DNA from 4 places in the Nocardia sp. NPDC004278 genome. Region 4 is predicted to be linked to each of the others. Evidence: riboswitches for the same ligand, from Rfam matches in the RefSeq annotation. Region 4 holds a riboswitch; each other region holds the start of a gene.
The links. A riboswitch is a leader RNA that binds a small molecule or an ion and turns the genes downstream of it on or off. The one in region 4 is predicted to bind S-adenosylmethionine.
Positions count from the first base shown of each region.

Region 1: it holds a riboswitch for S-adenosylmethionine, as region 4 does, so the genes downstream of both, ACWEO2_RS41395 (amino acid ABC transporter permease) here and ACWEO2_RS19770 (bifunctional o-acetylhomoserine/o-acetylserine sulfhydrylase) in region 4, are expected to answer to the same signal.
Region 2: it holds a riboswitch for S-adenosylmethionine, as region 4 does, so the genes downstream of both, ACWEO2_RS37370 (aminotransferase class V-fold PLP-dependent enzyme) here and ACWEO2_RS19770 (bifunctional o-acetylhomoserine/o-acetylserine sulfhydrylase) in region 4, are expected to answer to the same signal.
Region 3: it holds a riboswitch for S-adenosylmethionine, as region 4 does, so the genes downstream of both, ACWEO2_RS08860 (rhodanese-like domain-containing protein) here and ACWEO2_RS19770 (bifunctional o-acetylhomoserine/o-acetylserine sulfhydrylase) in region 4, are expected to answer to the same signal.

Region 1 covers NZ_JBSGEQ010000056.1:5,646-7,838, reverse strand. The annotation lists gene ACWEO2_RS41400 (amino acid ABC transporter ATP-binding protein) at 1-405, opposite strand, end outside; gene ACWEO2_RS41395 (amino acid ABC transporter permease) at 402-1,394, opposite strand; SAM riboswitch class I at 1,405-1,498, opposite strand; gene ACWEO2_RS41390 (hypothetical protein) at 1,826-2,193, shown strand, end outside.
Region 2 covers NZ_JBSGEQ010000040.1:46,356-48,548, forward strand. The annotation lists gene ACWEO2_RS37370 (aminotransferase class V-fold PLP-dependent enzyme) at 1-1,244, opposite strand, end outside; SAM riboswitch class IV at 1,291-1,404, opposite strand; gene ACWEO2_RS37375 (LysE family translocator) at 1,522-2,154, shown strand.
Region 3 covers NZ_JBSGEQ010000004.1:339,696-341,888, reverse strand. The annotation lists gene ACWEO2_RS08870 (FAD-dependent oxidoreductase) at 1-196, opposite strand, end outside; gene ACWEO2_RS08865 (Rv0361 family membrane protein) at 666-1,121, shown strand; SAM riboswitch class IV at 1,186-1,302, shown strand; gene ACWEO2_RS08860 (rhodanese-like domain-containing protein) at 1,317-1,733, shown strand; gene ACWEO2_RS08855 (O-succinylhomoserine sulfhydrylase) at 1,730-2,193, shown strand, end outside.
Region 4 covers NZ_JBSGEQ010000012.1:23,420-25,612, reverse strand. The annotation lists gene ACWEO2_RS19780 (MFS transporter) at 1-13, opposite strand, end outside; gene ACWEO2_RS19775 (TetR family transcriptional regulator) at 148-900, shown strand; SAM riboswitch class IV at 944-1,054, shown strand; gene ACWEO2_RS19770 (bifunctional o-acetylhomoserine/o-acetylserine sulfhydrylase) at 1,141-2,193, shown strand, end outside.

The sequences.
Region 1 (2,193 bases), on a different contig from region 4:
GCGACCCTGCGCGGAAATCGGTGCGAGCGTGACATTGTCGAGCACCGTCAGGTGCGGGAAGAGATTGAACTGCTGGAAGACGAAGCCGATATGCGAGCGCTGCTTGCGCACCTCGCGATCCGATAGCGCGTGCAACCTATTGCGGCGCAGCCGATATCCGATCAGCTCGCCGTCGATGTGCACGGTGCCCGCGTCCAGGGACTCCAGGTGGTTGATCACCCGCAGCAGTGTCGACTTGCCGGAGCCGGACGGGCCGATCACGGTGACCACCTCACCCGCCCGCACCGTCAGGTCGATACCGCGCAGTACTTCGGTGGTGCCGTAGGACTTTCGCACGCCGCGAACTGCGACGGCGGGGGCTTTGTCGACGGTGGTGTCGTTCGTTGCAGTGACCGGTGCGCTCATCGGGTGGCTCCGCGCGGTGCGGCGGACCCGCTTTCGGCGATTTCGCGCAGCTTGTGCCACACCTGCTGGATCGGCGTCGGTGGCGGTGTCCGGTGCGCGCCCTTGGCATAGTGCCGTTCGATGTAGTACTGCGCCACCGAGAGAATCGTGGTCAGCACGATGTACCAGACCGTCGCGACCATGAGCAGTGGCACCACCCGGCCGTTGCGTCCGTAGATGACCTGGACCTGGTAGAAGAGTTCCGCGATCGCCATTACCGAAACGATCGAGGTGCCCTTGAACAGGCTGATCACCTCATTGGTCGCATTCGGCAGGATCGAGCGCATCGCCTGCGGGACGACGACGGTGCGGAACTGTCGCAGCCGCGGAATCCCGAGTGCCGCGGCGGCTTCCAACTGTCCGGGATCGACCGAGATGAATCCGGCCCGGATGATCTCGGCCGAATATGCGGCCTGATGCAACGCGAGGCCGATGACCGCCGCGGTGAACCCGCTGATCACCCCGTTCACCTCGAAGGTGAGGAATTCGGGGCCGAACGGGATGCCGAGCGAAAGCGTGTTGTAGAGGTAGGCGATGTTGAACCAGAACAGCAGCTGCACGATCAACGGAATCGAGCGGAACGCCCAGATATAGACCCACGAGATCACCCGCAGCACCGGATTATTCGACAACCGGGCGATTGCCAGTGCGGTGCCGATCAGGAATCCGAGTGCGGTACCCCACAGGGTCAGCTCCAAGGTGACCTTCAGCGCCGATAACACCGACTTCGCGGTGAAGTATTTGGCGAAGGTCGACCAATCCCAGCCCGGATTGGTGACCAGTCCATGGATGAACTGCGCGAGCAGTACCAGCGCGATGGCGCTGATCACCCAGCGCCACGGATGCCAGGCCCTGGCGATCGGCGGTGCGTAGGCGATGGTTACGGCAGTGCCGGGTGCACCCGGTATCGGAACATCCGATCGGGCATCGGATGCAACGGACGCGCTCATGATTTCGGTTCCTCCATCGTTCCCGGCGGAAGCACCCGCACCCGATGACCGGGGGGTTGCTGCGACGTCGACGAGCCAGGTCTCTCGGTCGCTCTGGATGGTGTGTCCGACGCCGAGCACGGGTCGGTCGGTCTAGCCGAAACATCATGCGAAGCAGGCGAACTCCGGCACAAGGGTACGAATCAGTGTGAGCGCAGATCTTGTCCGAACGGTCGTGAACAGGGATTATCGACCGGGTCGTGCGGTGGATCGCGACGCTTCGGGTGCGGTCCGTCCGGCGTATTTCGCCTGGAGGGTGCAACCGGCGTTTCGTCGCGACGGTCCGGTACGGTGCGCGACGCGATGGCGTTGCCAGTCGAAATCAGCGCAGTTCCGGTGGTTTGCTGGAGTACTCTCTGACCTCGTTCGTGCCCGACGCTGAGGAGGTTCACGTGACCCTGCTGCGCCGTCTGACCACGCTTACCGCCATCGCGACCGGTGCGGCCGCGCTGACGCTCGCCGCCCCCGGCCTCGCCGTCGCGGTACCTGCGCCGATACCCGGAGCCGCAATCCCGGCGGCGCCGGCGCCGTCCGTCCAAGCCGCACCCGGAGATGCGTTCGGTGCTTACCAAGCCACCGTCGAGGCGCTGCGCGCCTTGGGCATCGACCCGTTCCTGTACCCGGCGGCTGCGGCGTTCTGCTCCAGCAGCAACTCCCTCGGCCTGGTCCCCGCCGTCGCGGGTGCTGTGCCCGGGCCGTGGCCCAAGACCACCGTGGCCATTCCGGGACTAGACCTGTCCGCGGTCAAAACGGGCCAAAC
Region 2 (2,193 bases), on a different contig from region 4:
AGTCCATCGGTGCAGGCGTAGTTCCAGCTCGCGCCGCTGGTGACAAGGGTGGCGATGGCCTCGATCAGACGGTCCACATCGGCGGAGCTGGTGCCGAGGCCGATGCTGGCACGCAGCGCGCCGTCGAGGCCGAGGCGCGCGAGCAAGGGGTGGGCGCAGAAGCGGCCGTCGCGAATGCCGATGCCGTGTTCGGCGGAGAGGTAGGCCGCGACCTGGCCGGGGGCGAAACCGTCCAGGGTGAAGGCGACGATGCCGACGGTATCCGGGCTGTCGTCCCAGATGCGCAGCAGGTTGACGCCGGGAATGGCGGACAGGCCGGTGCGCAGCCGATCGGCGAGCAGATGTTCGTGAGTGGTAAGGGATTCGGGATCGATCGCACAGAGCGCGTCACATGCGGCGGCGAGCGCGGCCGCACCGAGGACATTAGGGGAGCCGGCCTCATGACGCTGTGGCGCGGGTGCCCACTCCGTGCGGGCAACACCGACCTCGCGGACCGCGCCGCCGCCCGCCAGATACGGTTCGGCGGCATCGAGCCAATCCCGGCGTCCGACAAGCACTCCCGCGCCGAACGGCGCGTAGAGCTTGTGCCCGGAAAAGGCGAGGTAATCGATGCCGGTGTCGCGCAGGCTGATCCGACGATGCGGTGCCAGTTGGGCGGCATCGACCAGGATGCGGGCGCCGCACTGGTGCGCGATGGTGGCCAGGCGCTCGAGCGGCAGTACCTCACCGGTCACATTGGAGGCGCCGGTGACCGCCAGCAATGCGGCTGGCTTACTGCACAATTCGGCGATGAGCTGGCGGATGGTCTCCCCGACGGTCGACGCCGCCCGGACGACGCGGCGGCCGTGCCGGGTCCACGGCAGGAAGTTCGCGTGATGCTCGATATCCAGCACCACGGTGTCACCGGGGACGCAGGCGGCGAGCAGGTTGAGCGAATCGGTGGTGTTGCGGGTGAATACCACCACCTGGTCGTCGGCGGCATCGAGGAAACGCGTGACCGAACCGCGGGCCGCCTCGTAGCACTCGGTGGAGATCCGCGAGGCGTAGCCCGCGCCGCGGTGCACACTCGCGTAGTACGGCAGCAACTGCTGCACCCGATCGGTGACCTGCGCCAATGCCGGTGCGCTCGCGGCGTAGTCGAAGTTAGCGTAGGTGGTCGTCCCGCCCTGGACCAGCGGTACCCGGAGATCGTCGCCGGAGACCCGGGCGAAGGCGGAACAGGTCTGGTCAACGGCAGCAGTCATCACAAAATCCCATCGGTTATGGGACCCGTAATCAGGTGATTATCCGAGTCCGCGCTTGCCGCACCCGGTCGGGCTGCGGCCCGGTCGTCACCCGGAGCACCCCACCGCGGAGGAGGGTTGCCGACCAGCTAGCCGGGGCTTGACGCTGGTACTCATGACCTGAACCGAGATTGGCAGATGCCGCACCGCCGTGTCAACCGCCGTTTTCGCCAGTGCATATACATGCACTCAAATAAATAACCTTGCAAAGCCGGGCGATCTGCGATCTCATCGAGAGGTGACGCTTTCCCTGCTGCTCAGCTTTGTCGGCCTGTGCGTTCTGCTGTCGATCACGCCCGGCCCGGACTCGTTCCTGGTGCTGCGATTCTCGATCGTGGACGCACGCCCCGGCATCGCCGCGGCAATCGGTTCGGCGCTGGGCGGCATCGTCTGGGCGGTAGTGGTCGCGGCGGGGGTTGCCGCACTGCTGGAACAGTCCGCGACGGCCTACCGGACACTCAAGGTCATCGGCGGAATCTACTTGGTGTACTTGGGAATTCGGGCGCTGATCGAGCACCGCAAACAGCGCGGGGCCAGCGCGCAGGTGTCCGGTCAGCCGAGCGCGGGTGAGGCGACCTCGATTCGCTCGGCATTCGCCGCGGGCCTGGTGTCGTGCATGTTCAACCCGAAGGTCGGTCTGTTCTACCTGGCGGTACTGCCGCAGTTCCTCACCGACGTCACCTTCGCGAACACCCTCGCGCTCGGCGCCATCGAAAGCACCATCGCGGCCGTGGAGATGATCCTGCTCGCCCTGCTCGCCTCCCGGGCGGTGGCCATGCTGCGCCGCCCCCAGGTCCGCGATCGGCTGGAGCAGATCAGCGCGGCGATTCTCGCCGCACTCGGTGTCGGCACCGCCGCCTCGGCCGCGTAATCCATTGCGCGTCTTGTCGACAGCCACCTCCGGTCGCCG
Region 3 (2,193 bases), on a different contig from region 4:
CCTGCGGCTTGTCGAGCACCTTGTGCAGGGCGGTGATGATGCCCTTGATGCGCGGGTGGTCCGGCGCGACGCCGTAGCGGATCAGACCGAACGGCGCCGGCATGCGCTCGTACAGGTCGATGCTCACCTCGGCATCGGACTTCATCAACGCGTCGGCGGCGTAGATACCGGCCGGTCCTGCGCCCACGATCGCGATGCGAAGCGGGCGAGTCCCGGCGGTGTGCGCGTCAGGCCCGGAGGCGGCAGCTTGCGTAACCACGGAGGGCTCGCGCGCACCGCTAGTCGACTCTGCACTGTTTTCGGTCATCTTTTACGCGCACCCTTATGGTCGAAACAATTATGGCGTCAGTCTTAGCTTAGGCTAACTTGGCGCACCTTTTGGTTGCACCTGACGATGCGGACGGGCGGCTCGCGGCTGCACAGTCGCTACGTCGGTGAGCTGGCATATGGCTATGACAGCAGGCCGCAGTCTCGCGATTCTATCGGTGGCGCATGGCGCACCCTGCGGGCGGTGCGTGAACCGGATGGTTGCCACCCGGGCTCACTTACCCGAGTACCCACTGTCCGGTTGGCTATCGAATTATTGCTGTGCCGCTGCCGTGCGGGGTCGCGCCCGGTCCGGGGGTGCCTGTCGGATACCGCTGCCCACCAGGGATGATCGACCCATGACAGAGCAGCAGGGCACCGATGACGAACCAGTGATCGAGGTCGACCAGACCGATCGGCGCACGATGGCGCCGTTCATCGCGGCAGCCGTATTCGCGGCCGTCGTCCTGGTCGCCATCGTGCTGGGCGCGGTGCTCTCGCCCGCTGAGAAAAATGTCACAGAATCGGACAAGATCGCGGCCGCGGTGCATCGCTATGCAGAGGCCAGGGGCACCACCGACAACACACCGCCACCCGCGGTGGCCTGCCAAGGATTCGACGAGAGCAAGTCGCCGCTGGCCGCCCAGTTCGGTGGCGCTGCGGCCGGAAAGTCGATCAAGGTCACCAACATTGACAACGCCATGGTCGATGGCGATAGGGCGAAGGCGAACGTGACCATCGCGGTCGACGGCCGGGAGACGCCAGCGACGTGGAATCTGGTTCGCTCCGGCGACCGCTGGATCGTCTGCAACTGATTACCCGGCGTGGCGCTGACCTGGGTTTGACAGGGCGGCCCCTGCCCAGGCAATCTCGGACACAGGTCATGAGAACCAGCGTCAAGCCCCGGCTAGCTGGTCGGCAACCCTCCTCCGCGGTGGGGTGCTCCGGGTGACGACCTGGCCGCGCACCGAAACCCAGGTGCGGCAAGCGTGGATTCACAGGAGGATCGCATGACATATGCCGGTGACATCACCCCCCAGCAGGCGTGGGAGTTGTTGCGCGACAATCCCGAGGCCGTCTTGGTCGATGTGCGCACCGAGGCCGAATGGCGCTTCGTCGGCGTCCCCGATACGAGTTCGATCGATCGGCCGACGGTGCTGATCGAATGGGTCGACACCAGTGGCGCCCGCAACGGTGAGTTCGTCGCACAGCTGACCTCGGCGCTGGAGGGTCGCGATCCGGCGGCGCCCGTCGTCTTTCTGTGTCGCTCCGGGCAGCGTTCCATCGGTGCCGCGGTCGCCGCGACCGGTGTCGGGATCGAACCGTCGTACAACGTGCTCGAGGGCTTCGAGGGCCCCATCGACGAGTTCGGTCACCGCGGCGGCTCCGGCTGGCGCGCACTCGGTCTGCCGTGGCGGCAGTCATGATCACCGGGGGTGCGTTCGACAAACCGCTGCCCAAGGGGGTCGGCCCCGCGACGCTCGGCGTCCGAGGCGGCCTGCGCCGCTCCGGATTCGAGGAGACCGCCGAGGCGCTGTACCTGTCCTCCGGTTTCGTCTATGAGAGCGCCGAGGCGGCCGAGGCCGCGTTCACCGGCGATATCGAGCATTTCGTCTACTCCCGCTACGGCAACCCGACGGTGGCCATGTTCGAGGAGCGACTGCGCCTGATCGATGGCGCCGAGGCCTGTTTCGCGACCGCGAGCGGTATGTCGGCGGTATTCACCGCGCTCGGCGCGCTGCTGGGTGCGGGCGATCGACTGGTGGCCGCGCGCAGCCTCTTCGGCTCGTGCTTCGTGGTGTGCAATGAGATCCTGCCGCGCTGGGGTGTGGAGACCGTCTTCGTCGACGGCGATGATCTGGACCAGTGGGAGCAGGCGCTGTCGGT
Region 4 (2,193 bases):
CGGTCTCGCTCACTGTCTTCTCCTAGCCGTCTGAAGTCGTGCAGTCATCCTGTCATCGACAGACATTTGTCGTCAAGAGAAAAATGTCGCACTCGGACATTTGGCCGTAAAGGACACAAAATGTCCCGATTGCGATAGCATGGGGACATGCTCGAGTCATCAACGCCGATCGTCGCGAGCGCCGCGGCCAACGATGCTGTGCGCGCCACAGCAAACCAAAACCCAGGTTCGTCTCCCGGCGGCGCGAGCGTGGGATTGCGCGAACGCAAGAAGCAGCAGACCCGGCTGCGCATCATCGAGGTCGCATTGGACCTGTGCGACGCACAGGGATTCGACGCGACGACGGTCGAGCAGATCGCGAACGGCGCGGACGTATCACCGCGCACCATCAACCGATACTTCGACAGCAAAGAGGACATCGTCCTCGGGCCGGTCAAGGATTTCGGCCTGGCCATCGCCGAATGCCTGCGCGGACTTCCGGTCACCGGCAATGAACTGCAATCGCTGCGCGAGGCATTCCTGCAGGTCGTCGATCACGCCGCGAAAAGTGTCGATGGCCCCATCTCGTTCCGGCGCTTCCAGCAGATGCAGCGGATCCTGCGCAGCAGCCCGACGGTCAGCGCGCAGAGCATGGAACTCGCCGACGATAAGAACGTCGCGATCGCCGAAGTGATCGCCGACCGACTCGACACCCAGCCCAACGCGTTGCCGGTCCGCCTGGTCGTCGGCGCCTGGCAGCTGATCGGTCATCTCAGCATGGAATGCTCGAACTCGATCTTCGAGGATGCCGACGCCTCGGCCGCCGCTGCCGACGCCCGCAATGCGTTCACCACATCATTCGACGAGTTCATGCGGGTATGCACCGGGCGCACCGACGCCGCCACGGCGGAAAACCGGTAACGGATTTCGGCCGACGACCGCACTCCGGTTACCATGTCGGTCAGGTCATGAGTGCCAGCGCGAAGCCCCGGCTTGCTGGACGGCAACCCTCCAGCTGCGGTGGGGTGCTCCGGGTGATGACCGGGCTCTCGAAAGCCGAGAGCAAGCGCGCACTTCAGGAGGTTCCCGCCATGTGTTGTTGTTGTACGTCACCCGCATCCCATTGAAACCTGCTGGCGAACAACCTCTTTGGAGCAAGTCATGAGTGACCCCAACGCGTCCGCGACCGATATCGACGCCGCCGGAACCGATCCGGCGCAGTGGTCCTTCGAGACCAAGCAGATCCACGCGGGCCAGACCCCCGACGAGATCACCGGCGCACGCGCACTCCCGATCTACCAGACCACTTCGTACGCCTTCCGTGACACCGATCATGCAGCCGCGCTGTTCGGGCTGGCCGAGCCGGGCAATATCTACACCCGGATCATGAACCCGACCCAGGACGTGGTCGAGCAGCGCATCGCCGCCCTGGAAGGCGGTGTGGCCGCGCTGTTGCTGGCATCCGGTCAGGCCGCGGAGACCTACGCGATCCTCAATCTCGCGGCCGCTGGCGATCACATCGTCTCCAGCCCGCACCTCTACGGCGGCACCTACAACCTGTTCCACTACTCGCTGCCCAAGCTCGGCATCGAGGTGTCCTTCGTCGAGGATCCGGACGACCTCGAGCAGTGGCGCGCGGCAATCCGGCCGAATACCAAGGCCTTCTACGGCGAGACTATCGCCAACCCGAGCAGCGCGATCTTCGATATCCGCGGCATCTCCGCGATCGCACACGCGGCGGGCCTGCCGCTGATCGTTGACAATACGGTCGCGACCCCGTACCTGATCCAGCCGCTGGCCCACGGCGCGGACATCGTCGTGCATTCGGCGACCAAGTACCTGGGCGGGCACGGTTCGGCGGTCGCCGGCGTGATCGTCGACGGCGGCACCTTCGACTGGACCGTGCGCGACGCGCAGGGTGAATCCCGCTTCCCCGGTTTCACCACCCCGGACCCGAGCTACCACGGCGCGGTCTTCGCCGATCTCGGCGCTCCGGCCTTCGCACTCAAGGCACGGGTGCAACTGCTGCGTGACCTCGGTGCGGCGGTATCGCCGTTCAACGCGTTCCTGATCAGTCAGGGCATCGAAACACTGAGCCTGCGGCTGGAGCGTCACGTCGCCAACGCACAGGCGGTGGCCGAATTCCTGAGCACACATCCGGCCGTGGAATCGGTGTTCTACGCGGGCTTGCCATCCTCGCCGTGGCATCGACGC